One region of the Hymenobacter sp. B81 genome, then DNA from elsewhere that is predicted to be linked to it. Evidence: riboswitches for the same ligand, from Rfam matches in the RefSeq annotation. Region 1 holds a riboswitch; the other holds the start of a gene.
The links. Region 1 has a riboswitch for S-adenosylmethionine ahead of ACE191_RS06095 (amino acid permease). Riboswitches for the same ligand answer to the same signal wherever they lie in the genome.
Positions count from the first base shown of each region.

Region 2: linked by a shared signal. The riboswitch ahead of metH (methionine synthase) and the one ahead of ACE191_RS06095 (amino acid permease) in region 1 are both predicted to bind S-adenosylmethionine.

Region 1 covers NZ_JBIYZW010000001.1:1,353,646-1,368,724, forward strand. The annotation lists gene ACE191_RS06075 (LamG-like jellyroll fold domain-containing protein) at 1-716, shown strand, start outside; gene ACE191_RS06080 (DUF7033 domain-containing protein) at 846-2,267, shown strand; gene ACE191_RS06085 (polysaccharide biosynthesis C-terminal domain-containing protein) at 2,271-3,752, shown strand; gene ACE191_RS06090 (hypothetical protein) at 3,668-4,744, opposite strand; gene ACE191_RS06095 (amino acid permease) at 5,143-6,624, opposite strand; SAM riboswitch class I at 7,020-7,112, opposite strand; gene ACE191_RS06100 (EcsC family protein) at 7,190-7,936, opposite strand; gene ACE191_RS06105 (hypothetical protein) at 8,059-8,592, opposite strand; gene ACE191_RS06110 (Gfo/Idh/MocA family protein) at 8,644-9,690, opposite strand; gene ACE191_RS06115 (DegT/DnrJ/EryC1/StrS family aminotransferase) at 9,811-10,989, opposite strand; gene ACE191_RS06120 (hypothetical protein) at 11,186-12,103, shown strand; gene ACE191_RS06125 (glycosyltransferase family 2 protein) at 12,252-13,145, opposite strand; partial or broken gene ACE191_RS06130 (cell division ATP-binding protein FtsE) at 13,437-13,961, opposite strand; gene ACE191_RS06135 (fructose-6-phosphate aldolase) at 14,176-14,379, opposite strand; gene fsa (fructose-6-phosphate aldolase) at 14,471-15,079, opposite strand, start outside.
Region 2 covers NZ_JBIYZW010000002.1:874,648-889,726, forward strand. The annotation lists gene ACE191_RS14840 (serine hydrolase domain-containing protein) at 1-588, opposite strand, end outside; gene ACE191_RS14845 (N-acetylmuramoyl-L-alanine amidase) at 684-2,192, opposite strand; gene ACE191_RS14850 (hypothetical protein) at 2,245-2,811, opposite strand; gene ACE191_RS14855 (energy transducer TonB) at 2,857-3,441, opposite strand; gene ACE191_RS14860 (tetratricopeptide repeat protein) at 3,623-4,114, opposite strand; gene metF (methylenetetrahydrofolate reductase [NAD(P)H]) at 4,305-5,261, opposite strand; gene metH (methionine synthase) at 5,313-9,056, opposite strand; SAM riboswitch class I at 9,127-9,240, opposite strand; gene ACE191_RS14875 (PA14 domain-containing protein) at 9,364-10,473, shown strand; gene ACE191_RS14880 (hypothetical protein) at 10,555-11,220, shown strand; gene ACE191_RS14885 (SOS response-associated peptidase) at 11,210-11,953, shown strand; gene ACE191_RS14890 (hypothetical protein) at 11,963-12,178, opposite strand; gene ACE191_RS14895 (hypothetical protein) at 12,344-12,667, opposite strand; gene ACE191_RS14900 (enoyl-CoA hydratase-related protein) at 12,932-13,732, opposite strand; gene ACE191_RS14905 (2-C-methyl-D-erythritol 4-phosphate cytidylyltransferase) at 13,796-14,488, opposite strand; gene queA (tRNA preQ1(34) S-adenosylmethionine ribosyltransferase-isomerase QueA) at 14,652-15,079, opposite strand, start outside.

The DNA of each region.
Region 1 (15,079 bases):
CCCTGCAGCGCAGCACGGAAACCCGCCCGCTGGTGCAGCTTGAGCTGGCCGGCAGCACCGGCCCGGCCGACCAGGCCACGGCCTACTTCCAGGCTGGGGCTACGCCCGGCTTCGATTCGGCCTACGATGCTTACAAGGTAGCCGGCAACAACCCCAGCCGCCTGGCCTTCCTGGCGGGTAACGTAGAATTGTCGATCAACGGCCTGCCCATTACCGGCCTGGCTACTCCCGTTACGCTGCCCTTGCTGGTGCGCGTGGCGCAGCCTGGGACCTACACCCTGAGCGCCAACCAACTGCTCAATCTGCCTACGGGCGTTTCTGCTTTCCTGCACGATGCCCAAACCGGCACGTCGGTTAACCTGGCGCAGCAATCAAGCTACGCCTTCACGGCCACCAGCGCGGTGCCGACCGGCCGATTCTCCGTGGTGCTGACCGCCAATCAGCCCCTGGCCGCTGCCCCGGCCCGCCTCGGCGAGCAGCTGAGCATTTACCCCAACCCCGCGCAGCGGGAAGTTTGGCTGGAGCTGCCGACCGCCGTGCGCCCGCAAGGTGCCCAGGCCAGCCTCATCAACGCCCTGGGCCAGCAGGTATTCGCGCAGAAACTGAGCGGCAGTGCCCCGGAGCGGCTGGCGCTGCCGGTGCTGCCCTCGGGAGTGTACACCCTGCGCGTAAACCTGCCCGAAGGCGTAGCCACCAAGCGTTTGGTAATTGAATAGGCTTTGACGCTTGCCCTTGCCGGGCCGCCTGCCTGCCGCTTGCTGCGGCGCGCGGGCGGCCCGGTTGCATTGTGCCTCGTTGCGCTGGTAGCGGCGTCGATTCGCCTTCCTGTCCTGTACTTTCGCTGCATGAGCCTCCCCGCTGATAGGTCTTCCCTCCCGCCGCTGCAGGCTTCCCCGGTTTCGGCTGATACCCGGCTTACGTATGTGCTCCGGCATTTTCACCTGGCCTACGCAACCGAAGACGCGCTGCCGACGATTGGCTACGCCGCCACGCAGCCCAACATCGAAGTAGCCGACGCGGCCGGGGCGTTCTTCGAGCAGGTTAATCCGTACCCGCCGGAGCCGAGCTGGCGCGACTGGCAAGGCCGGACGCTGCCGTTCTTTTTCGACCCGCACCCGGCCGGCCCGCTGCTGACGCTGTTGCCCGGCCGGGCCGAAATCCACGCGGACATCATTTCCGCGGCCTTTTACCTACTCAGCGGCTGGCAGGAGTATTACTCGGATGAGCGCGACCAGCACGGCCGCTTCCCCTACTCGGCCAGCGTGCAGCAGCGCTACGGCTTCGTGGCGGTGCCGGTGGTCAACTACTATTTCGACGTGCTGCGCGCTGCCGTGGAGCACGTCACGGGTCGGCAGATGCGCCCGCGCCACTGGAAGGCTGACGCGCCCTTCGCCGCCTTCGTCAGCCACGACATCGACAACCTGCGCAGCGCCTGGAAGGAAACCGCCAAGCAGGCGTTGCGGCGGCGCGACTGGCTGGGTTTCGGCCGGCAGCTCTGGCAGCACCTCACCCGCCCCGACGCCTGGGACAACCTGGCGCAGGTACAGCGGGCGGTGGCCGAATACGAAGCCGTCAGCACCTTCTTCTTCATTCCGCAGCACCGCCCGGCGGCCAACGGTACCCCCAACGCGGATTACTTCCTAACCGACTACACCCCGGAAATCAACCAGCTGCTTGCCGCCGGTGCCGAAATCCAGCTGCACGCCAGCATTGGCACTTCCGCTGACTCGAAGCGCCTGGGTGAAGAAACTCAGGCCATACCCCGCGGTGCCGACTCGCCGGCCGGCATCCGCTTTCATTACCTGTACTGGGAACCGCGCCGCACCCCCGCCCTGCTCGACGGCTGGGTCTTCGATTACGACTCCACCCTGGGCTTTGCCGAGCACTTCGGCTTCCGCAACTCGTACTGCCTGCCCTTCCATCCGTTCGACTTCGAGCAAGGCGGCTGCCACAACTTCCTCGAAATCCCGCTGAACCTGATGGATGCCACCCTGCACCACCCCCGCTACCTGCAGCTGGCGCCCGAGGAAATCATGCCCGCCATTGAGCCCATGCTCGGGGAAATCGAGCGGTTCGGTGGCGTATTCTCGCTGCTCTGGCACAACGAAAACTTCGACCCGGCCAACCACCGCAACGGCCCCCGGGAGTTCCACCGCATCATGGCCTACCTTCGCAGCCGCCGCGCCGCGTTTCTCACCGGGGCCGAACTGGTAGCCCGCACGAAAGCGGCCGCCACCGACCACTCGCAACCGACAACCGATAACTAGCATTTGGGCATCGTTCAGCGGCAGGGGCTGCGCAATACCATCATTTCCTACGTCGGGCTGGGCCTGGGCTTCGTCAACACCGCCTTTGTGCTGCCGCGCCTGCTCGGTCCCGACCAGATTGGCCTCACCCGGGTGCTGGTGAGCATTGCCACCATCTACGCCCAGCTGGCTGCGTTTGGCTTCGGCAGCGTGGGCATCCGCTTCTTTCCCTACTTCCGCAACCGCGAGGTTGGCCACCACGGCTTTCTGCCGCTGCTGCTGGGCCTGCCCATGCTGGGCTTCGGGCTCGCGACGGCCCTCTACGTGCTGGGCCGGCCGCTCATTCTGCGCCAGTACGCCCACGACGCGGCCCTGCTCATGCCCTACTACTTCTGGGGCATCGGCCTGGCGTTTTTCACCCTGCTCTACAGCTTGCAGGAAGCCTACCTGCGCGCCCTGTTTCACTCCTCCTTCACGGCCTTCGTGCAGGACATCCTGCAGCGCCTGCTCACCGCTGCCGCCGCCATCTGCTACGGCCAGGGACTTATCGACTTTCACCAGTTCGTGCTGGCCTTCATGGGCCTCTACGCGCTCAACTCCCTGCTGGCCGCGCTCTACCTGGCCTACATCGGCGAGCTGCACCTGCGCCCCTCGGCCGCGGCCTGGCAGGTGCGGCCCCTGGGCGAGCTGCTGCGCTTCGGTGGCTTTGCCCTGCTCTCCAACGTCTCGGGAACCATCATCAGCTCCATCGACGCGCTCATGGTCGGCTCGGCTATCAGCCTGCGGGCCACCGGCATCTACACCATTGCCTTCTTCATCAGCACGGCCCTCACCATTCCGTTTCGCTCGCTCAACAAGATTGCCTTCCCGCTGCTGGCCCAGTACTGGAAGGATAACGACCTGCCGCGCATGGCCGCCTTCTACCGCAGCACCACCCGCCTGGGCACCGTGCTGGGCTGCTACCTGGCCCTGGGCATCGGCCTCAACCTCGACTTCATCTACGCCCTCATCGGCAAGCCCGAGTACGCCGCCGGCGCCACCTCGGTGCTGCTGCTGCTGCTGGGCCGCCTCATCGACGGCATCACCGGCGTCAACGGCCTCATCGTCGTCACCTCCCCGCGCTACCGCTTCGATCTGCTCTTCAACGTGTCCCTGGCCGTGCTCACCGTGGCCACCAACGCCTGGCTGATTCCCCGCCTGGGCATCACCGGGGCCGCCCTGGCCACGCTCCTGTCCATGACGGCCATCAACGTGGCCCGCACCTGGTTTGTGTGGCAGGCCTACCGCATGCAGCCCTTCGACGGGCGCATTCTGCTGGTGCTGGCCCTGGCCACCGCCGCCGGCCTGCTGGCCTGGCTGGTACCCCCGGTACACTCCCCCCTGGTCACCATGCTGCTGCGCGCGGCCGTGCTCACCGCCGTCTACGCCCCCCTGGTGCTGGCCACCGGCGTCGCCCCCGAAGCCCGTGCCCCCCTGCAAAAATTCCTGGCCCGCCTGCGGCGGTAGGTGTTCGTTGCCAGTTGCCAGTTGCCAGTTGCCAGTTGCCAGTTGCCAGTTGCCAGTTGCCAGTTGCCAGTTGCCAGTTGCCAGTTGCCAGTTGCCAGTTGCCAGTTGCCAGTTGCCAGTTGCCAGTTGCCAGTTGCCAGTTGCCAGTTGCCAGTTGCCAGTTGCCAGTTGCCAGTTGCCAGTTGCCAGTTGCCAGTTGCCAGTTGCCAGTTGCCAGTTGCCAGTTGCCAGTTGCCAGTTGCCAGTTGCCAGTTGCCAGTTGCCAGTTGCCAGTTGCCAGTTGCCAGTTGCCAGTTGCCAGTTGCCAGTTGCCAGTTGCCAGTTGCCAGTTGCCAGTTGCCAGTTGCCAGTTGCCAGTTGCCAGTTGCCAGTTGCCAGTTGCCAGTTGCCAGTTGCCAGTTGCCAGTTGCCAGTTGCCAGTTGCCAGTTGCCAGTTGCCAGTTGCCAGTTGCCAGTTGCCAGTTGCCAGTTGCCAGTTGCCAGTTGCCAGTTGCCAGTTGCCAGTTGCCAGTTGCCAGTTGCCAGTTGCCAGTTGCCAGTTGCCAGTTGCCAGTTGCCAGTTGCCAGTTGCCAGTTGCCAGTTGCCAGTTGCCAGTTGCCAGTTGCCAGTTGCCAGTTGCCAGTTGCCAGTTGCCAGTTGCCAGTTGCCAGTTGCCAGTTGCCAGTTGCCAGTTGCCAGTTGCCAGTTGCCAGTTGCCAGTTGCCAGTTGCCAGTTGCCAGTTGCCAGTTGCCAGTTGCCAGTTGCCAGTTGCCAGTTGCCAGTTGCCAGTTGCCAGTTGCCAGTTGCCAGTTGCCAGTTGCCAGTTGCCAGTTGCCAGTTGCCAGTTGCCAGTTGCCAGTTGCCAGTTGCCAGTTGCCAGTTGCCAGTTGCCAGTTGCCAGTTGCCAGTTGCCAGTTGCCAGTTGCCAGTTGCCAGTTGCCAGTTGCCAGTTGCCAGTTGCCAGTTGCCAGTTGCCAGTTGCCAGTTGCCAGTTGCCAGAGTGTACTTCATCCGGCCCCGAAAAGCGAAAAACCAACAACAAAAAACCAACAACCAACGCTAGGCTCCCCCTCTCCCCCGGAGAGGGGGCCGGGGGGTGAGGCCACCGGGGCCGGGGTCCCACTCCTTCCGGCCCCCGCCCCAGTCCTTCCGGGTCCCGCCTCAACCGTTCCGGGTCCCGCCGCAGTCGTTCCGGCACCGGACGCAATCGTTCCGGCCCTCGCCCCACTCGTTCCGGGTCTGGTTTCAGTCGTTCCGGCACCGGACGCAATCCTTCCGGCACCCGCCGCAGTCGTTCCGGCACCGGTCACACTTTCTTCCTGCCGCGGAATCCTATTACCCCCCTGAAAAAGCCAACGACCCGCCACCCGTCAGGGGTAGCGGGCCGTTGGCCTGAGGTGCCGGCTGGCTTAGCCCAGCCCCGTGCCCGGGGCTTCCACCGTGGGGTCCACCGCCAGGCCCTGGCGCAGCTTGCTGTGCTTTTTGCCGTAGGCGTAGTAAATCACCAGGCCCAGGGCCAGCCAGATAAACAGGCGCAGCCAGGTATCGGCGGGCAGCGAAAGCATCATCACCAGGCAGGTCACAATGCCCAGCACCGGCACCACCGGCACCCAGGGCGTGCGGAACGAGCGCGGCGCGTTCGGCTCCCGCTTGCGCATAATCAGCACCCCCACGCACACCATCACGAAGGCCAGCAGGGTGCCGATGCTGCACATCTCGCCCACCACCCGAATGGGCACAAAGCCCGCAAACAAGCTGATGAACCCGCCCAGCAGCAGGTTCGAGCGGTGCGGCGTCTGAAAGCGCGGGTGAATCTGCGAAAACACCCGCGGCAGCAGCCCGTCGCGGCTCATCGAGAAAAACACCCGGCTCTGGCCCAGCAAATCCACCAGTATCACCGAGGTGTAGCCGATCAGGATGGCCAGGATAATGGCCGAGCTCAGCCAGGCATAGGGCGTTTGCTCGATGGCAATGGCCACCGGCGCGGCGCTGTCCTTGAATGCGGAGTAGTGCGCCAGCCCCGTCATCACGTGCCCAAACAACATGAAAAGCACCGTGCACACCAGCAGCGAGCCGATGATGCCGATGGGCATGTTGCGCTGCGGGTTCTTGGCTTCCTGCGCCATGGTGGCCACAATGTCGAAGCCGATGAACACGAAAAACACCACCCCGGCCCCGCGCAGAATGCCGCTCCAGCCAAACTCGCCAAACACCCCGGTGTTCTGCGGAATGTAGGGCTGGTAGTTGGCCGGGTCGATGTAGCGCCAGCCCAGCGCAATAAACACCAGTACCACCGACACCTTCAGGGCCACCACCACCGCGTTGAACCAGGCCGAGCCCTGGGTGCCGCGCACGATGATGGCCGTAATGGCCAGCACCACCAGCATGGCCGGCAAATTCACCAGCCCGCTCACGGTGCTGCCGTCGGCCAGCACGCTCGTCTCGAAGGGCGAGGCCACCAGTTGCGGCGGCAAGTGCAGCCCGTAGTTGCCCAGAAACTTCACCAGGTACTGCGACCAGCTGATGGCCACCGTGGCCGCCCCCACCGAGTACTCCAGCACCAAATCCCAGCCGATAATCCAGGCAAACAGCTCGCCCATGGTGGCATACGAGTACGTGTAGGCCGAGCCGGCCACCGGCACCATGGCCGCAAACTCGGCGTAGCACAGGGCCGAAAACGCGCAGCCCACCGCCGCCACCACAAACGACAGGGTCACGGCCGGCCCGGTGTGGTTGGCCGCCGCAATGCCCGTGAGCGAAAACAGCCCCGCCCCAATGATGACGCCCACCCCAATGGCAATGAGGTGAAACGGTCCCAGGCTGCGCTTGAGGGTGTGCGCGCCCGTCTCCGCGGCCTCGCGCCGCAGCAATTCCAACGATTTTGTCAGCATACAACTAGGTGCGCCCGCGCCCCTGCCGGGGCCGGCCGCCAATACGCGCCGCGCCGCCCGCCCAGGCTGCCCGCAGCAGCCCCGGCCCAACGGCCCCGCGCCACCCGACGCACGGCGCCGGGCCTGGGTGAGAAAAAGAAAACACTGGGGTGGCTCGGCGGCGTGGTGCCCCGACGTTGGAGTCGGGGCAATACTAAACGGCCCGGTCCCTGAATCGGGGCCTCCGCCAAAAAACCGAGGGAAAAGCGCCTACGCGCTCAAGCGGGCTAACAACAACAGCAACAAGCCGCCGAAGTCGGGCCGGCAGCCGCCACGGGGGCTACCAGGTGAGCCGGGGCCCCGCCGGGGCCCGGAAAGAATGCAAACGGGGAAAGCAAAGCGCCCACAGCAACTTGTTTTTATCTGGTCAGGACTTGGCACCGTTCCGGATGCTCCGGGGGGTTGCCGGCGTTTCGCAGAGCCTGTCTCTCCACGCCTCTCTATAAAAACAATCCTTCAACAGCGAAAGAATTGATGCTGCAAAGGTAACCCCCGCCGCCGCGTTTCTGCAAGCCCGGCCACTATGCTATTGCCCGGGCACCGTTTCCAGCCCGCTGCCGGGCCGGGCAAAGTAGCGCAGCCGGTAGCAGTTCATGGCCGTTTCGCCCAGCTGCTCCAGCAGCCGGTAGTTGGCTACCGCCCCCACTGCCGCCCCAATCACCGGCACCAGCTGGGCCATCTTGGCCAGGTCAATGTAGTCGCGGTACTCCTGCTGAAAGCTGCGCCAGTCGAAGGCGTGCACGTCGGTGGGCAGGGTATGGCGGTAGCTTTCCCAGTCGGCCACCCGGCGGTACACCTCGTTGCGGGTGTGCTGGCTGCTGAAGGCGAGCTGGAAGACGTGCAGCAAAAACAGCCGCTCGGTGTAGTCCTTCACATCGTAGCCGTAAAGCGCGGCCACGTCGAACAGCAGCTTGAGCTTGATGCCCAGCAGCAGCGGAAAATCGGCCAGCCCCAGCAGAAAGCCCCCCGCCCCGGTAGCCGCGCCCTCCACCGTGGCCGTGTTGCGGTAGTACCGAATGCGGGTGCGCACGGCCTCCTCGCGTGCCGCCAGCGCCAGCCCCGGCTGCGGCCTACTGGTGGTGTACGTCGAGCCAAACAGCACCCCGCGCACCATCTGCTTGATGGCCGCCGTCAGGGCCTGGTGCACCCGCTCGGGCAGCAGCGCGTTCAACCGCGTCTGCAGGTGCCGCGTGAAGCGGTTCAGCGTCGAGGGCGGCCGCTGCATCTTCTGCTGCCAGGCACGCAGCTCGGCTTGGGGGTCAGTGGGGTACATGGGCAGAGAAACGGCGCTAACCGAATCCGGTTCAGCCAAATAGGTTTGCGGAATTCATTAGCGGGATAAATATGTCGCTTATACACCAGACGATAATTGCGTATAAGTCACTTTGGCTAAATTCATTTATCCACGTTCACAGAGTCAAGAATCATAAAAGTCAAAAAATAGCGCCTTAATTTCTTGAATTTAATTTCATAATACACACGCTCTTTCTTTTCTCCCAGCCAGCTTTTAGCTGTAGGATGTTCAAATGGGTAGTTATCGATTATTATCGTAGCATGTTCGTTTGGGAAATACAAGGCCTTGTATTCACTAACAAGCACCTTCCCGCTCGTCTCAAAATATCGATCATTATAATAAACCCTGACGCTTGTCAAAGAGTCCTCAAGTGCAGGGAAGCTTAGCTGCTTATCAACTGGTCTGATAATAAACGTATCCTTCGGGGTCATCAACTTCATATAAAAAGAACTGTCAACTACACTTTTATCGGCATCTACTGAATCGATTATAACTGTAAGTTGTGATGTCCCAGCTACTTTATCCGTGCTTGATTGCGAGTATTCAGATTGACCTTCACAGGATGTCAGTGCCCCTAAGGCAATAATAGCTATTGAAGCAAAGGAGCAGAAATTGGCAACAGAGAAACCAACCATCTAAATAAAGGTGCGAGCGTGAATGATATTTAAAACCAGGCTCATCAAATTTTATTTAAGGCTATAAATCCGCTCAATAATCTCCACCACCTTCATGCCTTCCAGCGCGTTGGTAGTCGCGAAGCTGCGTTGCTGCACCGTATCCACCACGTTTTCGATGAGTTGCACGTGGTTGGCGGCCGAGCCCTGGTAGGGTCCGTAGTCGTTGGCGGGGTTGGTGGGGGCCAGCTCGGGCAGCTCGTAGCCTTGCACGTGGCAGTACTCCACCTTGTCCATGTACTGGCCCGCAATGCGCAGGCTGCCGTGCTCGGCCACCACCGTAAGCGAGCTTTCCAGGTTCCGGTCCCACACACTGGTGCTGTATTGCAGGGTGCCCGCGCCGCCGCGCAGCAGCTCGAAGCTCACCAGGCCCGAGTCCTCAAAATCGGTCAGCTCCCGGTGGTTGAAGTCGAAGAAACGAGCCTGCACCCGGTGAATGTCGCCGAACACCCAGTACAGCAAGTCCACGAAGTGGCTGAACTGCGTGAACAGCGTGCCGCCGTCCTCGGCCTGCCGGCCCTTCCAGCTGCTACCGCCGCGGTAGTAGCGCGCGTCGCGGTTCCAGAAACAGTTGATCTGCACCAGGTAAATCTGCCCCAGCCGCCCCGAGTCGACCAGCTGCTTGAGCCACTGCGCGGGCGGGGAGTAACGGTTCTGCATCACCCCAAACACCAGCCGCCCGGTTTGCAGGGCCACGTGAATGATGTCCTCGGCGTCGCGCTTGCGTAGGGCAATAGGTTTTTCCACCACCACGTGCAGCCCGTGGCGCAGTCCCTGCATGGCCTGCGGGGCGTGCAGGTGGTTGGGCGTAGCCACCGTCAGCACGTCGGCCGCGGCGGGGCTGCCAGCAGGTGCGGCGGCCAAATAGGCGTCGAGCGACGCAAAAAACGGCACATCGGCAAACTCGGCGGCCAGCTCGGCCTGCAGCTCGGCGCGCACATCAATGAGGGCCACGAGGCGGGCGCCGGGGTGGCGCGCCACCAGGGCCGCGTGGCGGCGGCCGATGTGGCCCACGCCGCAAATAGCAAAACGAACGTCGGGAAACGGGGAATCAGGCAAGGCAACGAAGTATTCGGGGCGGGTAGCAGCCGGCAATATCCGCTAAGTCTGCCGGAACAACCGCATCCGGCGCCATCAAACCCGTGCCGCCCCTCAGCAGTCCTACAATCAGCCGCCGCGCTACTGCCCCGCCTGGTCGAGGTAGGCGCGCACCGCCGCCGCCACGTAGTCCACCTGCTCGGCCGTGAGCTGCGGGTGAATGGGCAGGGAAAGCACCGTGCGGCACAGCGCTTCGGACCGCGGAAACTGCCCCTCCCGGTAGCCCAGGTACTGATAGGCCGGCTGGCGGTGCACCGGCACGGGGTAGTACACCACCGAGGGCACCCCGCACTGCTTTAGATGTTCCTGCAGCCCGTCGCGCCGGGCCGGCGAGGCCAGCGTAACCGTGTACTGGTGAAAGACGTGGGTGCTGCCCGTCTGCCGCGCGGGCACCCGCAGGCCGGGCACCGAGGCCAGGGCCGCGTCGTAGCGGGCGGCCACCTGCTGGCGGGCGGCGGTCCAGGCCGGCAGGTGCCGCAGCTTCACGCGCAGCAGCGCCGCCTGCAGGGTGTCGAGCCGCGAGTTCAGCCCGATGCGCTGGTGCAGGTACTTGCGGCCCCGGGGCTGCCCGTGGTTGGCCAGCTCCTGCAGCTGCGCGGCGTGGGCTTCGGAGCGGGTAAACAAAGCGCCGCCGTCGCCGAGCGCGCCCAGGTTCTTCGACGGAAAAAACGAGGTCGTGCCCACTTCCCCCACCGTGCCGGCGGGCTGGGTGCTGCCGTCGGGAAACTGCCAGGTAGCCCCGATAGCCTGGGCGGTGTCTTCGATCAGGGCCAGCCCATGCTGCCGGGCCAGGGCGCGCAGGGCCGTCAGGTCGGCGCACTGCCCGTAGAGGTGCACCGCCATGATGGCGCGGGTGCGCGGACCGATGGCGGCTTCGGCGGCGGCGGGGTCGAGGTTGAAGGTGAGCGGGTCTACCTCGGCCAATACCGGCCGCAGGCCCAGGATGGCGGCAGCTTCGGCGGTGGCCACGTAGGTAAAGGCCGGCACAATGACCTCGTCGCCGGGCTGCAACTCCAGGGCCATCAGGGCCAGCTGCAGCGCGTCGGTGCCGTTGGCGCAGGGCACCACGTGGGCGCCATCCAGGTACTGGCTCAGCTCGGCAGCGAAGTGCTGCACATCGGGCCCCTGAATGAAGGCGCCTTCCCGCAGCACGCGCTGCAGGGCCGCATCCAGCTCGGGCTGAATGGCCGCGTGCTGGGCGGGCAGATCGAGCAAGCGAATGGGGGCGGGCGAAACCAGACGAGGAGCAGAAACGGGCACGGGACGGGGCTTGAGCGGTGAACGGCCAAAGATAGGGCACCGCGGCTCCGGCCGATGCCCCGCGTTTATGGCCTTGCCGGGTTTCTATATTGCAGCGCGCATATACGCAACCCGCTATGTGCGCCCTGCGTTAAGCCGGCCAAACGCCCCGCTCCTTGCCGCGCGGGGTTTCCTTCCCACGCACACCGTTTTTGCCATGTTTAAGAAAACCCTCACCATTCAGGCCCTGGCCCTGCTGCTGCTCGGCGGCAGCGTGGCCTTTAGCACCTCCAGCTGCTCCGACGCCAACCGCCAGGAAGCCAGCGCCGAAACCGATGCGGCCTACAACGACTTCAAGGACTTCGTAGCCCGCACCGAGGCCGACGTGGAAAAAGCATCGAGCAAGACCGAAGCCCAGTGGACCGACGAAACCGCCCAGCTCAAGAGCGACTACGATACCAAAGTAGCCCTGCTGGAAGCTGATATGTCGAACTGGGACGATGCGCGCAAAACCGAGTATGAGCAGCTGAAAACCCGCTACACTACCGCCTACGACGCCCGCGAGGCCGCCTACCGCGGCAGCATGAGCGCCGGGGGCATGAGCGCCGGCAGCGGCGCCCCCGCCAAGCTGGGCAAGTACTACAAGCCCGCCGCTACCACCCCCTCGGCCGGCCTTACCGCCGCCAATGCCCGCCAGACCTACGAGGACTTCCTGAAGATGGTGAAGCAGAATGAGGACCGCTACGACATCGACGACTGGCGCAACGTCAACGCCGAGTGGCGCGCCCTGGACGAGGCCTACGACCGCGTGAAGGGCGACATCCCGGCCAAAGACCTGGCAGAAATCCAGAAGGAAAAGCTGAAGTACGCGGCCTTTAAGTCCTACGACAAGGCGGAAGCCCGCACCGCCCAGGGCGCCGACGCCGTGTCGGGCGCGGCCAGTGACGTGGAAGCCGGCACCCGCGACGAGCGGCAGGCCGTAGGTACGGCCGCCGCCAACACCGCCTCCGACGTGAAAGACGCCGGCAAATCGGTGGGCCAGAAAATCGGCAACGCCGCCCAGAAAGTCGGCGAGAAAACCAAGGAAGGCTACAAGGAAGTGAAGTCGGAAGTCAAAAACACCGACAACGACTAATCACGGCTTCCTCCGGGTTTTTGGCTACGCCGACCTTCGGTTCAGATGCCCACGGATTTTAGCTTCGCTGACCTTCGGTTGTGGACAATTGTTCGGATTTGAAAAAGCCCCGCCTCGGCGGGGCTTTTTTGTGGCCGTAAGTAGCTGGTTAGCGCCACTCCAGCAGCAGCCAATAGAGCTTCAGCGCGTCGAAGGCGCGCAGGCTGGGGCGGGCCGAAAGCAGGTTGGCTTCGAGCCGGGGGGCGGCGGCTGCCAGGGCGCGGCGGGCGGCGCCAGCCAGACCCAGGCGGCGCAGGCGCAGGGCCGCCTGCACCAGGCGGGTGTCGGCCCCCAGGCCCGCACGGCGGTAGAGCCCGGCCAGGTTGCGCACCGCGTCGCGGGACTTGCGCAGAAACGCCTCGGCCGGCTCCAGCCCGTCGTGGCACACGGGGTTGTCGAGGTGCCGGATGGGCACGGCCGCCTGCCGCAGCAGCCAGCCAAACTGGGTGTCCTCGTGGCCGTAGCGGGTGAGGCTTTCATCGAGTCCGAACCGGCGGAACACCTCGGCGCGGATGAGCAGGTTGTTGATGGTCAGCTGGGCGTAGGGCTGCTGCTGCCGCAGCCGGGCCGGGCGGGCTTCGCGCTGCCGGCCGTAGTGCCAGCGCAGGTACAGCGCCGGCTCGGGGGGCGGCAGGGCTTCGTAGCAGGTGCCACCCACCAGTACCGGCGCCTCAGCCACCGCGGCGGCGTAGCGGGCCAGAAACTGCGCGTCGGGCAGCAGGCTGTCGTTGTCGAGCAGCAGCAGCCAGGGGTAGCGGGCCTGGGCCACCAGGCGGTTGCGCACGGCGGCGCGGCCCACGTTCTGCGGCAGTTCTTCGTACTCCACGCCCTCGAGCCGGGCCAGGGCGCGGTTCTGCTTGCGCAGCGTGGTCGAGCCGTCGTCGAGCAGCCGAATTTCGACGGGGCCGGGCCAGGCCGCAACCTGCGCCAGCAACTGGCCCACCAATTCTTCCACTGCCCGGTTGTACACCGGAATCAGCACCGACAGGCCCGGGGATTTCACTTAACTGATTGTAAATAGGGAACAGAATCCGGGCCGCGGGCAGCGGCCGGGGTGCACCGCCAACATACGGCCGGAAATACGCATTGGATTGGACTTGGGCTGGGTTTACAGCTCCCAGTTGCGGACTTTCAGCTCTTCGCCGTTGATCGAGCTCAGCTGGCCCTGCTCGCACTTGAGCACACGCTTGGGGTAGCGCCGGATGAGCTCGTAGTTGTGGGTGGCCATGAGCACGGCCGTGCCCGCGTGGTTGATTTCCATGAACAGCCGCATGATGCCGTCGGTCACGTCGGGGTCGAGGTTGCCGGTGGGCTCGTCGGCCAGCAGCAGCAGCGGCTCGTTGAGCAGGGCGCGGGCAATGACCACGCGCTGCTGCTCGCCGCCCGAGAGCTGGTGGGGCATTTTGCCGGCCACGCCGCTCAGGCCCACGCGCATGAGCACGTCCTGCACCCGGTTTTTCATCTTCGACTTGTCGCGCCAGCCGGTGGCCTGCAGCACAAACAGCAGGTTCTGGGCCACGCTGCGGTCGTAGAGCAGCTGAAAGTCCTGGAACACGATGCCCAGCTTGCGGCGCAGGTAAGGCACCTGGTCGGCCGAGAGCTTGCGCAGCGGGTAGCCCACCACGGTGCCCATTCCTTCGGGCAGCGGCAGGTCGGCATAGAGAGTTTTCAGCAGCGAGCTTTTGCCCGAGCCGGTGCGGCCCACCAAGTACACGAACTCGCCTTTGCCCACCTCAAACGACACCTTCTGCAGCACGGTGTTCACGTCCTGCATGATGTAGGCGTCGCGCAGTTCGATGACGGCGGGGGCAGCTTCCATGGCGGGTAGGTCTTAGGAACTTAGGGGTTAGGTTTTTACGGGCCAGCAGTGGAAGAGCCGGACGCGGGCTACCGGGGCCAACCCGCAGCGCGCCAGCCGCTAAGAGCCTCCGCCACCGCTTTCCCGCAATGCTGCCTCAGGCATCGGAGCTGACTTTCTACCAGCAGCAATCGGGGTGTCTCAGCGACCCGAAGCCCTAACACCTAAGCCCTAACTAAATAGCCAGCGGCTGCAGCTTGCCGAATTCCAGCTGCTCGATGAGGGCGGCCAGTTCCACTTCCTTGCCTTCGAGGCCGTAGCGGTGCAAATCCTTTAGCGGACGGTCGGCGCGGAAGTAGGCAATGAGCACGAAGTCCTGGTCGCGGAGCTGGATGTAGTCCGGAATCTTGGCCTTGCCTTTGACTTTGATGATGTACATGGGCTGAATGTGGGAAATGTGAAAATGTGAAAAATGTGAAAACGGCTGTTGGGCCCATTCACCACATTTTTCACATTTCACACATTAGCATTTACGCGTTGACTTTCTTGTGGTCGGCCAGGAACTGGGCCAGGCCTTTGTCGGTGAGCGGGTGGTTGAGCAGGCCGGTGATAACCGCCAGCGGGCAGGTCACCACGTCGGCCCCGATTTCGGCGCACTGCAGCAGGTGCGGCACGTGGCGCACCGAGGCGGCCAGCACCTGCGTGGGGTAGCCGTAGTTGCCGAAAATCTGCACGATCTGCTCGATCAGCTGCACGCCGTCGTGGCCGATGTCGTCGAGGCGGCCCACGAAGGGCGACACGTAGGTGGCGCCGGCCTTGGCGGCCAGCAGGGCCTGCCCGGCGGTAAACACCAGCGTGCAGTTGGTTTTGATGCCTTTCTCGGAGAAGTAGCGGATGGCCTTCACGCCGTCGCGCGTCATGGGCACCTTCACCACGATGTTGGGGTGCAGCTCGGCCAGGGCCTCGCCCTCGGTCACCATGCCGTCGAAGTCCACGGCAATGACTTCGGCTGACACGTCGCCGTCAACCATTTCGCAGATCTGGCGGTAGTGGGCCATTACTGCGTCGGTCCCCTTGATGCCTTCCTTGGCCATCAGCGAGGGGTTGGTGGTTACGCCGTCGAGCACACCCAGCTCCAC
Region 2 (15,079 bases), on a different contig from region 1:
CTTCTGGCGCAGGGCTTCCTCAAACGGCAGCTTGGTCGCCCGCTCGATGATGGCCTGCAGCAGGGCGTAGTCGGTGCTCACGTAAAAGTCCTTGGTGCCCGGCGCGTAGTCCATGGGCAGGGCTGCCGCGGTGCGCAGGGCGTGGCGGGTGTTGCGGGTGGTTTCCAGGGGCACCAGCCTGATGCCCGACTGGTGGGCCGCCAGCTCGCGCACCGTGATGCTCTGCCAGGCCGGTGGCACCGAGTCGAGGTAGGCGGTGATGGGCGCGTCCAGCTTCAGTCGGCCCTCCTGCACCAGTACAGCCAGCAAGGTACCCGTGAGCGGCTTGGTGGCCGAGGCCAACTGAAAAGCAGTTTGTGGCGTCACGGCGGTCTGCCACGAGAGGTTGGCCACGCCGTAGGTCTGCAGCTTCAGCACCCGGCCGTTGCGCACCACGGCTACGGCCGCGCCCGGAATGTGGTGGCGCAGCATGGCACGCCGCATAAAGGCATCAACCGAATCGGGTGGGGCCGCGGCGGCCGAGGGGGCCAGGCCGGGAAGCAAGGCCACAGCAGCCAGCAGGAAGGCAACGAAAACGACAGCACGCATAGCTTCGAATCAGCAGAAGTGAGAGGTGCTGCAATTCTACGAACGTCTTCGTATGTCTGTCCATCGCATAATCATGTGACGTCCACAGCCGCTACTTAATTCAGGGCGGCCCGCCGCTTCAGCCAGCCCCGCAGGCCGGGCTGGCGGGCATCTTTCAGGAACTGCTTCAGGCCCGCGGCAATGCGCTCGGCCAACTGCCGCTGAAAGGCCGGGTCAATCAGGCGCCGCTCGTCGTCGGGGTTCGAGATGAAAGCGGTTTCCACCAGCGCGTTGGGGTATTCGGTGGGGCCGTTCAGGCCGAAGTTGAAGGCGCCCACGTTGCCCCAGGGCTTGAGCCCGGTTTTCAGCAGCTCGTCGTAGATGGCCCTCGACAGCGGCCGGAACGCCACGTAGCGGTAGAAGGTGGCGGTGCCCTGCACCTCGGGGCTGCCAGCCGAGTTCACATGAATGCTCACCAGCAGGTGCGGCAGGGCTTGGCGCAGGCGCAGAATGCGGTCGGCGTTGTCCACGCTCACGTCCGCTTCCCGAGTCATCAGCACCGTGGCGCCCTGCTTTTGCAGGCTGGCCTGCAACTGCCGGGCAATGGCCAGCGTGAGGTCTTTCTCGCGGGCCCCGGTGGCACCCGTAGCGCCAGGATTGCTGCCGCCGTGGCCGGCATCGACGGCAATGGTGAGGCCGCGCAGGCGCAGCTGCTCGGGCGGGCGACGCACGCGCACGATGAGCACCTTGCCCTGGTAGCCCACGCTGTAGCCCCAGCTGTGCCGGTGTTGCAGCGGAATAACGAGGCGGAACACGTCGGCCTGGGGCTGCTCGTAGTACACGTCGCCAATGGCGCGCAGACCTGCCCGCTGGGTTATCCAGTTGGTGTTGGAAGTAGCTCCGAACACGTCGATAACCAGGCGGGTGGGCTCGGGCAGCAGCTGCGAGCGGTAGGGCAGGCGCTCGGGCAGCGGCACCCGTACGTAGTCGAACTGCTCGTCGCCGCTCACGCTCCACGAGCCGGTGAGAGCCGGGGGCAGCAGCCCGCCGGGCGGTAGCAGGCGCACCACTTCCTGGGGCACCCAGGCCGTTTGGTTTTCGGCCAGCCGCACACGGTACTGGTTGCCCACGCGGCCGGTCAGGTGCAGCTGCACCAGCGAGTCGAGGTAGCCGAACTTGGCGCCGCCGAGCCGGTCTTCGCCCAGGCCGTAGTTGAGGTAGGCCAGTGGCCCCCGGGTGCGGGCCAGCTGCGGCTGATGGGGGTCGAGAAAGCGCACGGTATGGCGCGTGAGCAGGGAGTCGCGGCGGCCATCGGGCGCGGTCAGGCTGATTTTGAGCGGGCGGCCGAAGAGCGTGTCGCCGGGCTGCACTACGTAGCTGATCTGGTACACGCCGCGCTGGCCCTGCACCAGGGCCGGGGACATTTCGGCCAGCGGCCGGCCGTTGAGCATCGACACCCGGGCGCCGGGCAGGGCCAGCACGCGCACCTGCAGCCGGTCGCCGGGCATCAGCCACTGGTCCTGCGCCGGAACCAGCTCGGCCTTCTCAATCAGCCGCGGCGACTGGGCCGCCAGCGTTGCCGGCAGCAGGATTGGCAGCAGGCAACGGAAAATCAGGCGCAGCATGGGCAAGCAAAAGCCCCGCACGGCGGCGGGGCAGGCGGGAAAACGGCGGCGGTTATTGACGGTCTACGGGCTTGTCGCGCACGGCCTGGCCCAGGTCGCGCAGGTCGCGGCTGGTTTCCAGGGCCTCGAACTCGGCTTGGCGGGCCTTGATGCGCAGTTCGTCGCGGGCGGGCAAATCCAGGCGCACGGCGCGGTACTGCTCGTTGAGGCGGCGGAATACGGCCGTGGCGTAGTCCCAGTCGCGCTGGGTCCAGGTCTTGCGCTTGGCCCGGGTTTGCTGCAGCAGCTGGGCGTAGGCCGGCTCGATGGATTGGGCCGTGAGCTTTTCCACGTCGGCGTAGGTACCCATCAGCTCCTCGTTGAAGGCGCGGGTGGCGGCATCGTCGAGGGGCTGGCGGTTGCGCTGGCGCGAAACGGAGTCCCAGCGGGCGGCCCGGCTGCCGGCGCGCTTGAGCACGTTGCCGGCTTCGTTGGCAATGGTATCGATTTCGCGGGCGCTGTTGCGCACGGCCTCCTGCCGCTCGCGCGGGGTAGAGTCGCAGGCAGTCAGCAGCAGGGCGGCCGCGAGCCAAACGGCCCCGGCAGCGCGGAAGGAAGGAACGGCAACGGCGTATTTCATGCCCCAATGTACGCGCTTCCTTTGCGCAGGGATACTACGGCGGGCTTACTGGCCGCCCGAGGCGTTCTGCACCCGGAACACGAAGGGCAGCTCGTACTCAACCGGCACGGCGCGGCCGTTCTTGCGGGCCGGAATCCACTGGGCCGGAATCAGGCTGGCCACGCGCAGGGCTTCCTCGTCGCAGCCCGCCCCAATGCCGGTCAGTACTTTGTGGTCGTGGGCTGCGCCCAGGGTGTCGATGACGAAGGTCACCACCACCCGGCCCTGCACCTGCTTGCTGCGGGCCTGGTCGGGGTAGCGCAGCTGGCGGGTAAAGGCCGAGAGGGCGCCGTCGCCGCCCAGAAACAGCGGTGGGCGGTCGAGGTAGTCGCGCTTCCACTCGCCGTCGAGCTGCAGGCGGTAGGGGCGCTCATCGGGCTGGCGGAAAAACAGCAGGTTGCGCTTGCTGTGGTCGTAGCGCTGCACCAGCACTTTGCGGCCGCTGGCGGTAAAAGCGTAGTAGCTCCACACACCCACCTTCTGGCCTTTGTCCACCCGGCCGCTGTCCAGGTCGGTGGTCCGAACTTTTCCCTGGGCCGAAGAAATCAGCGGACAGGCCGCCAAACATGCTGCGAGTACGAGTGCTTTCATTGAGTGGTATTCTGGGCATTCGCAGTTGGATGCAAATGACGGGGAAAGAAGCAGGTAGAGCGAAAAAGCCGTTAAAAACGGGCTTAGCGCCTAAGGTACAGGCCTAGGCGAAGGGAAAGTTACAACTTTTTGCCGTGAGTGCCAGCGCCTTTATCTTCAAAAGATGAAAAAGCCCGGGTGACTATATACCCGATTCGTCCAGGTTGTCCTGCACATCGCGCAGCTGTTCCTGCAGGCCCGGCAGGTGGGGGCACAGCCTCCCCAGCCGCCGCAGGGTGCGCAGGGCACCACGCTGGTCGCCCACCATGCGCTGCATGTTGGCCTTGCCCGAGAGGGCGCCGAAGTGGCGGGGCTCGCGGCGCAGGGTCTGGGCAATGTCGTGCAGGGAGGCGCGGTATTCGCCGCGCAGGTAGTAGGCCGTGGCCCGCTTGTTCCAGCCCTCGGCGTAGTCAGGCAGCTGCTCGATGAGGCAGGTGAAGTCGGCAATGGCCTGGCCGTAGTCGCCGGCCGAGAGGGCGCGCATGCCGGTTTCCATGGCCTTGTTCAGGGCCGGGTCGTCGACTTCCAGCCACAGCTGCCAGATGCCCTGCTGCAGCGCCTCGATTTCGAGCGGGGATGTGGCCGTGCGCAGGCGCAGAAAAAGCTCGTCGAGGTGTTGCTGGCGGTCAGTCATGGCGGCAATGATCCGGTATCAGCGCATAAGGAGCGGGAAACCAGCAGGGGCAGTGAGCCGGCGCGGTCGATAATGTACGCAGCCCACAGCGCGGCGTTCGAAGCCGGCGGGTGCAACCCAAACCGGCTCCCCCAAAATACCGCTGCCGGGCGGTGGGGCCCGGCAGCGCAAGTCAGCAAGAAAACGGGCGCTAAAACAGCTCGGCGGCCACCCGCCGCACGCTTTCCGACTTGCCCATGCTGTAGTAGTGCAGCACCGGCACGCCGTGGGCCATCAGCTCCTTCGACTGGTTGATGCACCACTCGATGCCGATCTGCCGGGCCGCTTCGTTGGTGGCGGACTGGTGCACGGCTTCGGCCAGCTCCTCGGGAATGTTGAGAAAGAAGGAGCGGGGCAGGGCCGTGAGCTGGGCTTTGGCCGTGAGCGGCTTCAGGCCCGGAATGATGGGCACGGTAATACCGGCTTCGCGGCAGCGCTTCTCAAAGCTGAAGAACTGCTCGTTGTCAAAGAACATCTGGGTGACGATGTACTCGGCGCCGCGGTCCACCTTGTGCTTGAGGTAGCGTAGGTCGGCGGCGTAGTTGGGCGACTCGAAGTGCTTTTCGGGGTAGCCGGCCGTGCCGATGCAAAAGTTGGTGGCCCAGGTGTCGTCCTGCTCCTCGTCGAGGTACTCCCCCTTGTTGAGGTTGGCCACCTGCCCGATCAGGTCGCAGGCGTAGGCGTGGCCGTCGGGCTCGGGCACGAAGCGGCCCTCGGACTTGATTGGGTCGCCGCGCAAAGCCAGCACGTTGTCGATACCCAGGAAGTGCAGGTCGATGAGGGCATTTTCGGTTTCCTCCTTCGAAAAGCCGCCGCAGATCAGGTGGGGCACGGTGTCCACGTCGAAGCGGTTTTTGATGGCGGCGCAAATGCCCACGGTACCGGGGCGGCGGCGCACGGTTTTCTTCTCAAGCAGGCCGTTGGGGTGCTGCCGGTACACGTACTCCTCGCGGTGGTAGGTCACGTCGATAAACGGCGGCTTGAACTCCATCAGCGGCTCGATGTTGGAGAACAGCGTCTGAATATTCTCGCCCTTTTTGGGCGGCAGCACCTCAAAGGAAAACAGCGTTTTGCCGTTGGCGCGGGCCAGGTGGTCGGTAACTTTCATAGGAGGCGCAAACTGGCAGTCTGCGAGGCGTGGCTCAACAAAAAAAGACGGTTACTGGGCGGCCGGCACGGGCTCGGCGGTGGGTTCGTAGTTCAAATTCGGCGACAACCAGCGCTCCAGCTCGGCCAGCGGCAGGCCCTTGCGCCGGGCCATGTCCTCCACCTGGTCCTTGGCTATGCGGCCCAGGCCGAAGTAGCGCGCCTCGGGGTGTGAGTAGTAGAAACCGCTGACGGCCGCGGTGGGGTGCATGGCCAGGTTTTCGGTGAGCGTGATGCCGGTTTGCTCCGGGCCGCCGAGCAGCTCAAACAAAGTGATTTTCTCGGTGTGGTCGGGGCAGCCGGGGTAGCCCGGTGCGGGCCGGATGCCGCGGTACTCTTCCTTGATCAGGTCTTCGTTCGAGAAGTGTTCCTGCGGCGCGTAGCCCCACAGCTCGCGGCGCACCCGCTCGTGCAGGCGCTCGGCCAGGGCTTCGGCCAGGCGGTCGGCCAGGGCCTTAGCCATGATGGCGGAGTAGTCGTCGTGCTGGGCCTCAAACTTGGCTACTAGTTCATCGAGCCCGATGCCGGCCGTCACGGCGAAACCGCCGAGGTAGTCGGCGCGGCCACTGGTTTTGGGCGCCAGGAAATCGGAGAAGGCCAGGTAGGGCAGGCCGGGCGCTTTCAGGCTTTGCTGACGCAGCGTGAAGGTGCGGGCCTGCACCTGCTGGCGCGTGTCGTCGCGGTACAGCTCAATGGTGTCGTGGTCGACGGTGTTGGCCGGCCAGAAGCCCACGGTGGCGCGGGCCTGAATCAGCTTTTCGTCGACCAGGCGCTTGAGCAGCATCTGCGCGTCGGCAAATAGCTTGGTGGCCGCTTCGCCGTAGGTAGCGTCTTCCAGAATGCGCGGGTAGCGGCCTTTCAGCTCCCAGGCGTGGAAGAAGGGCGTCCAGTCGATGTAGGACAGCAGCTCGGTGAGCGGGTAATCCTCGAACACGCGCGTGCCCAGGAACGAGGGCTTGGTGATGTCGGCCGCGGCCCAGTCGGCTTGGAAGCCGCCGGCGCGGGCGTCTTCGATGCGCACGTAATCCTTGTTGCTTTGCCGGCCGGCGTGGTCGTTGCGCAGCTGCAGGTACTCGGCCGCAATGTCGTTCACGAAAGCGTCGCGGCCCAGGCCCAGCAAGGCCGACGCCACCGGCACGGCGCGCGAAGCGTCGTTCACGTGCACCACCGGGCCGGAGTAAGCCGGGCCGATGCGCACGGCCGTGTGCAGGCGTGAGGTGGTAGCGCCACCGATGAGCAGCGGCACGCGCAAGCCGCGCTTTTCCAGCCCTTGGGCCACGTACACCATTTCGTCGAGCGAAGGCGTAATCAGGCCGCTCAGGCCCACGATGTCGGCCCCGATGCGCTCGGCTTCGTCCACAATGCGCTCCAAGGGCACCATCACGCCCAGGTCGATGACTTCGTAGTTGTTGCAGGCCAGCACCACGCCCACGATGTTTTTGCCGATGTCGTGCACGTCGCCCTTCACGGTGGCCAGCAGTACTTTGCCGGCCGTTTGCCGGGCTTCGGTGCCGCCTTTCAGCGCCGCCGCGTCGCGCTCGGCCTGCATGTAAGGCTCCAGCCAGGCCACGGCGCGCTTCATCACCCGGGCCGACTTCACCACCTGCGGCAAAAACATCTTGCCCGCGCCGAACAGGTCGCCCACCACGGTCATGCCGGCCATCAGCGGGCCTTCAATTACGGCCAGCGGGCGGCCCAGCAGCTTGAGGGCTTCCTCGGTGTCGGCTTCGATGTGGTCGGTCAGGCCTTTTACCAGCGCATGCGAGAGGCGCTTTTCCACCGGCCAGCCGCGCCACTCCTCGGTCGTCACCGCTGCTTTGGCCCCGGCGCCGCCGCTCATCAGGCGCAGCATGTCGGCCAGCTGCACCAGCCGCTCGGTGGCGTCGGCGCGGCGGTCGAAGAGCACGTCTTCCACAGCTTCGAGCAAGGGCCCCGGAATTTCGTCGTACACGATGAGCTGACCGGGGTTCACGATGCCCATGTCCAGCCCCGCCTTGATGGCGTGGTAGAGGAAGGCGGCGTGAATGGCCTCACGCACCTGGTCGTGGCCGCGGAAAGCAAAGCTCACGTTGCTCACGCCGCCGCTGGTGAGGCAGCCCGGCAGGTGCTGCTTGATCCAACGCACGGCCTCGATAAAGTCGATAGCGTAGCGGCGGTGCTCCTCGATGCCGGTGCCCACGGTGAGGATGTTGGGGTCGAAGATGATGTCTTCGGGCGGGAAGCCAATTTCCTCGGTGAGGATGCGGTAGGCGCGCTGGCAGATGTCGATGCGGCGCTGAAAGTTGTCGGCCTGGCCCTGCTCGTCGAAGGCCATGACGATGACGGCCGCCCCGTAGGAGCGCACCAGCCGGGCGTGGTGCTTAAAGGCTTCCTCTCCTTCCTTAAGCGAAATGGAGTTGACGATGCTCTTGCCCTGGGTGCACTTCAGCCCGGCCTCAATCACCTCCCACTTCGACGAGTCGATCATGATGGGCAGGCGCGCCACGTCGGGCTCCGAAGCCATCAGGTTCAGGAAGGTGGTCATGGCCGCTACCGAGTCGAGCAGGGCTTCGTCCATGTTCACGTCGAGCACCTGGGCGCCGCCGTCCACCTGGGCTTTGGCCACCGCCACGGCTTCCTCGTATTGCCCGGCCCGGATGAGCTTGGCGAAGGCGCGCGAGCCGGTCACGTTGCACCGCTCGCCCACGTTCACGAAGAGGCTTTCGGGATAAATGTTCACCGGCTCCAGCCCGCTCAGGCGGGTGGCGCGGGGCCGCTCCGGAATGGCGCGGCCGGGGTACTTGGTTACCAGCTTGGCGGCCTCGGCAATGTGCTGGGGCGTGGTGCCGCAGCAGCCGCCCACAATGTTCACCAGGCCCTCTTGCAGGTACTCTTCCAGCACGTCGGCAAATTGCCGGGCCGTTTCGTCGTAGCCGCCGAAGGCGTTGGGCAGGCCCGCGTTGGGGTAGGCCGAGACGTAGCAGTCGGCCAGGCGGCTCAGCTCCTGCAGGTACACCTTCAGCTGCTTGGCCCCGAGGGCGCAGTTCAGGCCCACGCTCAGGATGGGCAGGTGGCGCACCGAGTTCCAGAACGCTTCCACCGTCTGGCCCGAAAGCGTGCGGCCCGAGGCGTCGGTGATGGTGCCCGAAATCATGATGGGCACCACGCGGCCGCCCTCGTCGAAGAAGCGCTGGGCGGCAAACATGGCCGCCTTGGCGTTCAGTGTATCAAAAATGGTCTCAATCAGCAGCGCATCCACGCCGCCATCCACCAGCCCGCGCACCTGCTCGTGGTAGGCCTCGGCCAGCTCGTCGAAGGTGATGGCGCGGAAGCCGGGCCGGTTCACGTCGGGCGAAAGCGAGGCGGTGCGGTTGGTGGGCCCAATGGCGCCGGCCACGAAGCGCGGCCACTCCGGCGTGGAGTACTCGTCGGCGGCTTCGCGGGCCAGGCGGGCGGCCTCGAAGTTCAGCTCGTACACGATGTGCTCCAGCCCGTAGTCGGCCTGGGCCACGGTGGTGCCCGAGAAGGTGTTGGTTTCGGCCAGGTCAGCGCCCGCGGCGAAATACTCGGCGTGAATGCCGCGAATCACGTCGGGGCGCGTCAGACAGAGCAGGTCGTTGTTGCCGCGCAGGGGCTTGGGGTGGTCCTGAAAGCGCGTGCCGCGGAAGTCTTCTTCCGTGAGCTGGTGGCGCTGAATCATGGTGCCCATGGCGCCGTCGAGCACAATGGCGCGGCGGGCGAGCAAATCGGCGAGGGGTGAGGCAGGGAGCTGGGGCATAAAGGCTTTCCGGAATAGGTGCGCGCTAGCGTATCCAGAAAGCCCCGGCGCCCCGAGAAGGTGCCGGTTCCGCTCATCTTTTCCGAACGCGAAACTCGCTTCGGATGGGAGTTAGCACCTCCGCCGCAGTGGCTGGTTGCTAAGACGTCACAGGGCCCAGTCCCTCGGTCTTTCTGGATAAGCTGCAGCGAAGATACGACAGCCGCCCCGAAAATGAAACCGCGCCCGGCGCCGGGAAAAGGCTAGCCGGTAGCCCGGGACGCCCGCCGCACACGGAATACTTGGCGCCCGGCGTTATCATTAAGCTATGAAACCCTTGTTGCTTTCCGGACTGCTGGCCCTGCTGCCGCTGCTGAGCCGCGCCCAGACCTCGGCCCTGCCCACCGGCACCGGGCTGCAGGCTTCCTACTACAACGGTACCAACTTCCAGCGCCTGGTGCACCGGCGTATCGACCCCGCCATCGACTTCAGTTGGAAAAAGCAGCCGCCCGTGCCGGGCCTGGGCGGCGAGTACTTCTCCGTGCGCTGGGAAGGCTGGATTCTGGTGCCGGCCACGGCCGAGTACGAGTTTTCCACCGTCATGGACGACGGCCTGCGGGTGTGGCTGGGCGGCAAGCAGCTCATCAACGCCTGGCGCGAGCAGGACCACGTACCCGCCACCGTGCGCATTCGCCTCGAAGCCGGCCGCTACTACCGCCTGCGCGTCGATTACTTCCAGACCATCCTCGACAGCCGCGCCCTGCTGCGCTGGCGCCGCGCCGACCGGGCCGAAGACTTTGTGCCCGTAGGGCAGCAGGCCCTGTTTGCCGCCCTGCCGCAGTCGGCCCGGCCCGTAACCGCCGCCAAGCCCGCACCCGCCCCGCCGCCGGTAGCCGCTGCCCCCAAGCCGGCCATCAAAATCACGCCTACCCCGACGGCCGTAGTAGTAGGCCGCCGGGCCGTTTCCGCCGCCCGGCCCGCCGTGCGCCCCGCTGCCGCTCGTTCGGCTGCAACCGAGCAACTCCCCGCGCAGGTTACTCTGGGTCCCGCGGCAGCCGCTCCCACCGACTCGCTGCCTGACTTCTCCACCCTCAGCAAGGGCACCACCGTCGAGCTGCGCCAGCTCTACTTCGAGCAGGGCAAAGCCCGCATGCTGCCTTCCTCCCAGCCCGAGCTCAACCGCCTGCTGCGGGTGCTGCAAACCCAGCCCAGCCTGCGCCTCGAAATTGCCGGCCACACCGACAACGTGGGCGACGCCGCCAAAAACCTACAGCTCTCCCAGCAGCGCGCCGCCCTGGTGCGCCGCTACCTCGTCGGCCGCGGCATCGACTCGCTGCGCCTGCTGGCCCAGGGCTACGGCGGCACCCGCCCCGTGGCCGACAACGCCGACCCCCGCCAGCGCCCCCGCAACCGCCGCGTCGAAGTCATCGTCCGGTAGGGAAGGGCAGCGTGTTTAGGCAGAGTCAGCTCGCCCGTTAGTCGCAGTGCCCAGAATAATACCCACTTGTTTTATTATGTTATGCTTCCGCTTGCTAAACCCGGCTTTGGCCTCTGCTTGCTGATCCTCGCGGGCTCCTGCACCATCAATAGGGAAACGCTAACCACGGCCGCCGATGAGTCGTCAAAACCCGCGGCCAAGCCTGCGGCAGCGGCCCAGGCCCAAAAGGACGCGTGGCTATTTCAACAGGTAGCCGGCTCGGTGCTGAAGTTCCGCGACGGTCAAGAGTACGATACCCGCCTACTGCAGCCAGCCTACATCGGCCAGATAGCCAACGGTCGCCAGGCGCCCTATCTCATCTTCGCAGGCCGCTACTGCAACCAGTGCGACGCCAACCCCGGCCTCTACATCCACTCCCCGGCCAATGGAACCCTGGCAGTGGCCAACGGCCAGAACCGCTACGCCCGGCCGGGTACCGAACACTACTACGCCGACTACTCACCTATTTACCGCGCTCGGGCATTCTACGGACAGGTGCTGGACAACACGAAAGGCGTCATCTGGTACCAGCAGCACCGGCAGGCCGATAACAGCTGGCGGAAGTCTGTGTTCCTGGTCGCGCTGACACCGGGCGGTCAGCGCGATACCACCTTGGCCGATCAGGGCCAGCTCGCAACCACTTTGAAGCTGCTAAAGCAAGGCCAGTGTAGAGAGATTGAGGGCAGTGACTATCCCAGTGAGCCTTGACCTACCTTCGCTGCCCAACACCACCCCCCGCTTCTACGTTGAGGACCCCAAGACCCCAAAAGCTATGTGCGGCCGCTACACCTTCATTTCGCCCACCCCCGGCGTCGAGCAGCGCTTCGAGGCCGGATTCGATCAGCCCCTGGCGGCCACCTACAACGCTGCCCCCTCCCAGGCCCTGCCCGTCATCACCAACCACGCGCCCGGCCGCATCCAACTGCTGAACTGGGGCCTGGTGCCCGCCTGGACGCGCGAGCTGAAGCAGGCCCCCCGCCCCATCAACGCCCGCGCCGAAACCCTGGCCGAAAAACCTTCCTTCCGCCAGCTGCTGCAGCGCCGCCGCTGCCTCGTGCTGGCCGACAGCTTCTACGAGTGGGAACAAGCCGCCGGGCGCGGCAAGGTGCCCCACCGCATCCTGCGCCACGACGAGCAGCCATTCGCCTTTGCCGGCCTCTGGGACGAGTGGGCCGACCGCCAGACCGGCGAAGTAGTGCCCACCTTCACCATCATCACCACCGAGCCCAACGAGCTGATGGCCCGCCTGCACAACCGCATGCCCGTCATCCTGCCCGACCGCGCCGCCGAGCTGGCCTGGCTCGACGACCACGAAAAAGCCGCCGGGCACCAGGCGCTGCTGCGCCCGTTGCCCGACGGCATTCTCAAGGAATACACCGTGACCACGCGGGTCAACTCCCCGGCCCACAACGACCCTGCGGTGCTGGAGCCGGCGGCGTAGCGCCCGGGGCTAGAAGCCCCCGCGCATGCGGTTGCGGCGGCGGGCCGCCATGCGGCGCTTGGCCTTGCGCTTTTTGCGCTTGAAGGCCGCGTAGCTGCCGGCATCGTTGGTCGAAAAAGCCGCGGCCTCCGTCGTTACCGGGGCAGCCGCCGTTTCAGCAGCACTCGATTCCAGAGGCGCCGAAACCAGTACGGCAAACAGCAGGGTGTAGCAGAGCGTTTTCATAGCAAAGGAGGTTGTATTATTCGGGGCGGGTGTGAGCTTTCTGTGCTGCAAGATTACAGCCGCGCCTTGTCGTAGTGCAACCACATGATGATGTGAAACGCAATTCGCCCCGCCCAACTACCGCGTAGTAGCTGGGCGGGGCGAAGCAGGTAAGCCCTTGAAAGTCTATTGCTTGTTCTTCGGGCCTTTGTCGTCTTTAGCCGGTTGTTGGTTGTCGTCGCCATCGGTAAAGTCCTCAATGGCGTCGCTGATTTCGTCGGAATAGCGCGTAAGCACGAACACGGCACCCACGGCCAGCACGGCAATGCCGAGCACCATCTGCGTGGGCGTTAGCCGGCGGCTGGCCTTGCGCAGCAGCTGCCCGCCGTGGCGCAGCAAATCTTCCATGTGCTCGTTGTTGCCCTGAATGACGTGGTAGGCGCTTTCGAAGGTGCGCGCAATGTCTTCAGGCATAATCTTTTCGAGGTGTTGCTCCAGTTGAGTGTCCATAGTTCAGCAGGCGAAAGAGGTTCGGAAGGGGTTGGCTGTAGGTTCAGAATCGGCCGGGGCCGTGGGGCGTGTACGCAAAAAGCCGCGTGGGGGTGAGCCCCGCCCGGGAAAATTTCCCCTGCCCGCTTTAGCGCCCCGGTTCGGGTTTCCGCTTGCTTGCATAGTGCCCCGGCAAGCCCGCTCCGGCATCGACTCGTCGGTATAGGCCAACGGCTGGCTTCCTGATGCAGAAACCAGCCGTTGGCGCACCGTTGCAGCGCGGACTTATTTGCCCTGAAACACCGGCTTGCGCTTTTCGCCGAAGGCCTGCACACCTTCCTGGTAATCGGCGCTTTCGCCCGCAATCTGCTGGCAGTAGGCTTCGTAGTCGAGCATCTCGTCGAGCGAGGCCGCTCCCGATTTATTGAGCATCTGCTTGATGAGCCCGATAGCCTTGGTGGGCGCCGCGGCGTAGCGGGCAGCCAGCCCGTAGGCAGCCTCGTCGAGCTGCTCGGGCGCCACCACCTGGTTGACCAACCCAAGGCGCAGTGCCTCTTCGGCGGGCACCTTCGAGCCCAGAGCGCACAGCTCAAAGGCCTTGAGCGAACCCACCAGCCGCGGCAGAAAGTACGAGGAACCCGAGTCGGGCACCAAGCCAATGTTGATGAACACCTCAATCAGCGAAGCTTCCGACGAAGCCACAATGGCGTCGCAGGCCAGGGCCAGCGAGCAGCCCGCCCCGGCCGCTACCCCGTTGAGGCGGCAGATGATGGGCTTGGGCAGGGCGCGCATGGCCCGGATGATGGGGTTGTAGCGCTTGTGCAGCGAGTCGTAGAACGAGCGTTGCCCGCCCTCGGCCGCCACCTGCTGCGAGGCCTTCAAATCCTGGCCCGAGCAGAACGCCCGGCCGGCCCCGGTAAGCACCACCGCGCGCACCTGCGCATCGCGGGCTACCTGCTTGAGGGCGTCCTGCAGCTCGTAGCTCTGCGCGTCGTTGAAGGCGTTGAATACGTCGGGGCGGTTGAGGGTGATGGTGGCCACGCCGTCGGGGCGCACCTCGTAGAGCAGACAGGTGTAGTCGGGCATCGGAAGGGAAAGTTAGACTGGCAAGTTAGCAGGCCAGCCGCAGTCTGGGGCCGCGCCGGCTGTTCAGCGCAGCAGCGCCTCGGCCAGCAGCAAGTCTTCGGGCGTGGTAATTTTCAGGTTGCGGTAGTCGCCCTCCACCAGCCGAATGGGGTGCAGGTCCTCCACCACGCTGGCATCGTCGGTGAAGGTGGGTAGCTCAGGCAGCTGGTAGGCGCGGCGCAGCAGCTCCAGCTCGAAGCACTGGGGCGTTTGCACCAGCCGCAGCCGCGCGCGGTCCAGGGCGTACGAGCCGTCTTTCGACAGGCCCCGCACCGAGTCCTTGGGCGCCACGGCCGCAATGGCGGCGCCGTGCTCGGCGGCGGCGGCGTAGGTGGTTTCAATCACGCGCAGCGGCGTGAGCGGCCGCACCCCGTCGTGCACGGCCACGGTGCCGGCCGCGCAATCGACCAGCGCGGCCAGCCCGCGGCGCACCGAAGCCCAGCGCGAAGCCCCACCCGCCACCACTTCGTGCGGAATGCTCACGCCGTGGGTCGCGCACAGCTCCTGCCAGGTGGCAAACTGGTCGGCGGGTAGCACCAGCACGATGCGCGCCACGCCCAGCTCGGGGGCCGCAAAGCGCCGCAGCGTGTGCAGCAGCACCGGCTCGTGGCGCAGCAGCAGAAACTGCTTGGGCCGGTCGGCGCCCATGCGCGTGCCGCTGCCGCCCGCCACGATGATGGCGTATCGGTACTGGGGTGATGGGGTGACAGGTGACACTGGCTTTGGGTAACAGGTGACAGATAACACGTGACCCGTAACAGGTGACACGCGGAGAATTGAGGTAAAAGTAAAGCCCGGTCGTGGAAACACGGCCGGGCTTTATGGCTTTGAGAGTACCAGCGTGACCTGTTACGGGTCTCCTGTCACCTCATTGCCCTGGTTACAGAATCAGCATGGCATCGCCGTAGCTGAAGAACTTATACTTCTCCTTGATGGCCAGCTGGTAGGCTTCGATCAGTAGCTCGTGGCCGGCAAAGGCCGAGGCCATCATCATCAGCGTGCTTTCGGGCAGGTGGAAGTTGGTCAGCAGCGAGTTGGCAATCTTGAACTCGTAGGGCGGGAAGATGAACCGGTCGGTCCAGCCTTCGGTGGCCTTCAGGCGGGCGTTGGCCGACACCGACGACTCCATGGCGCGCATGGAAGTGGTGCCAATGGCGCACACGCGCTTTTTGCGGTCGAGGGCACGGTTCACAATCGTAGCTGCCTCGGCGGGCACAATGAAGTTCTCCGAGTCCATTTTGTGCTTGGTCAGGTCCTCCACGTCGACGGGGCGGAAGGTACCCAAACCCACGTGCAGGGTAACCGAAG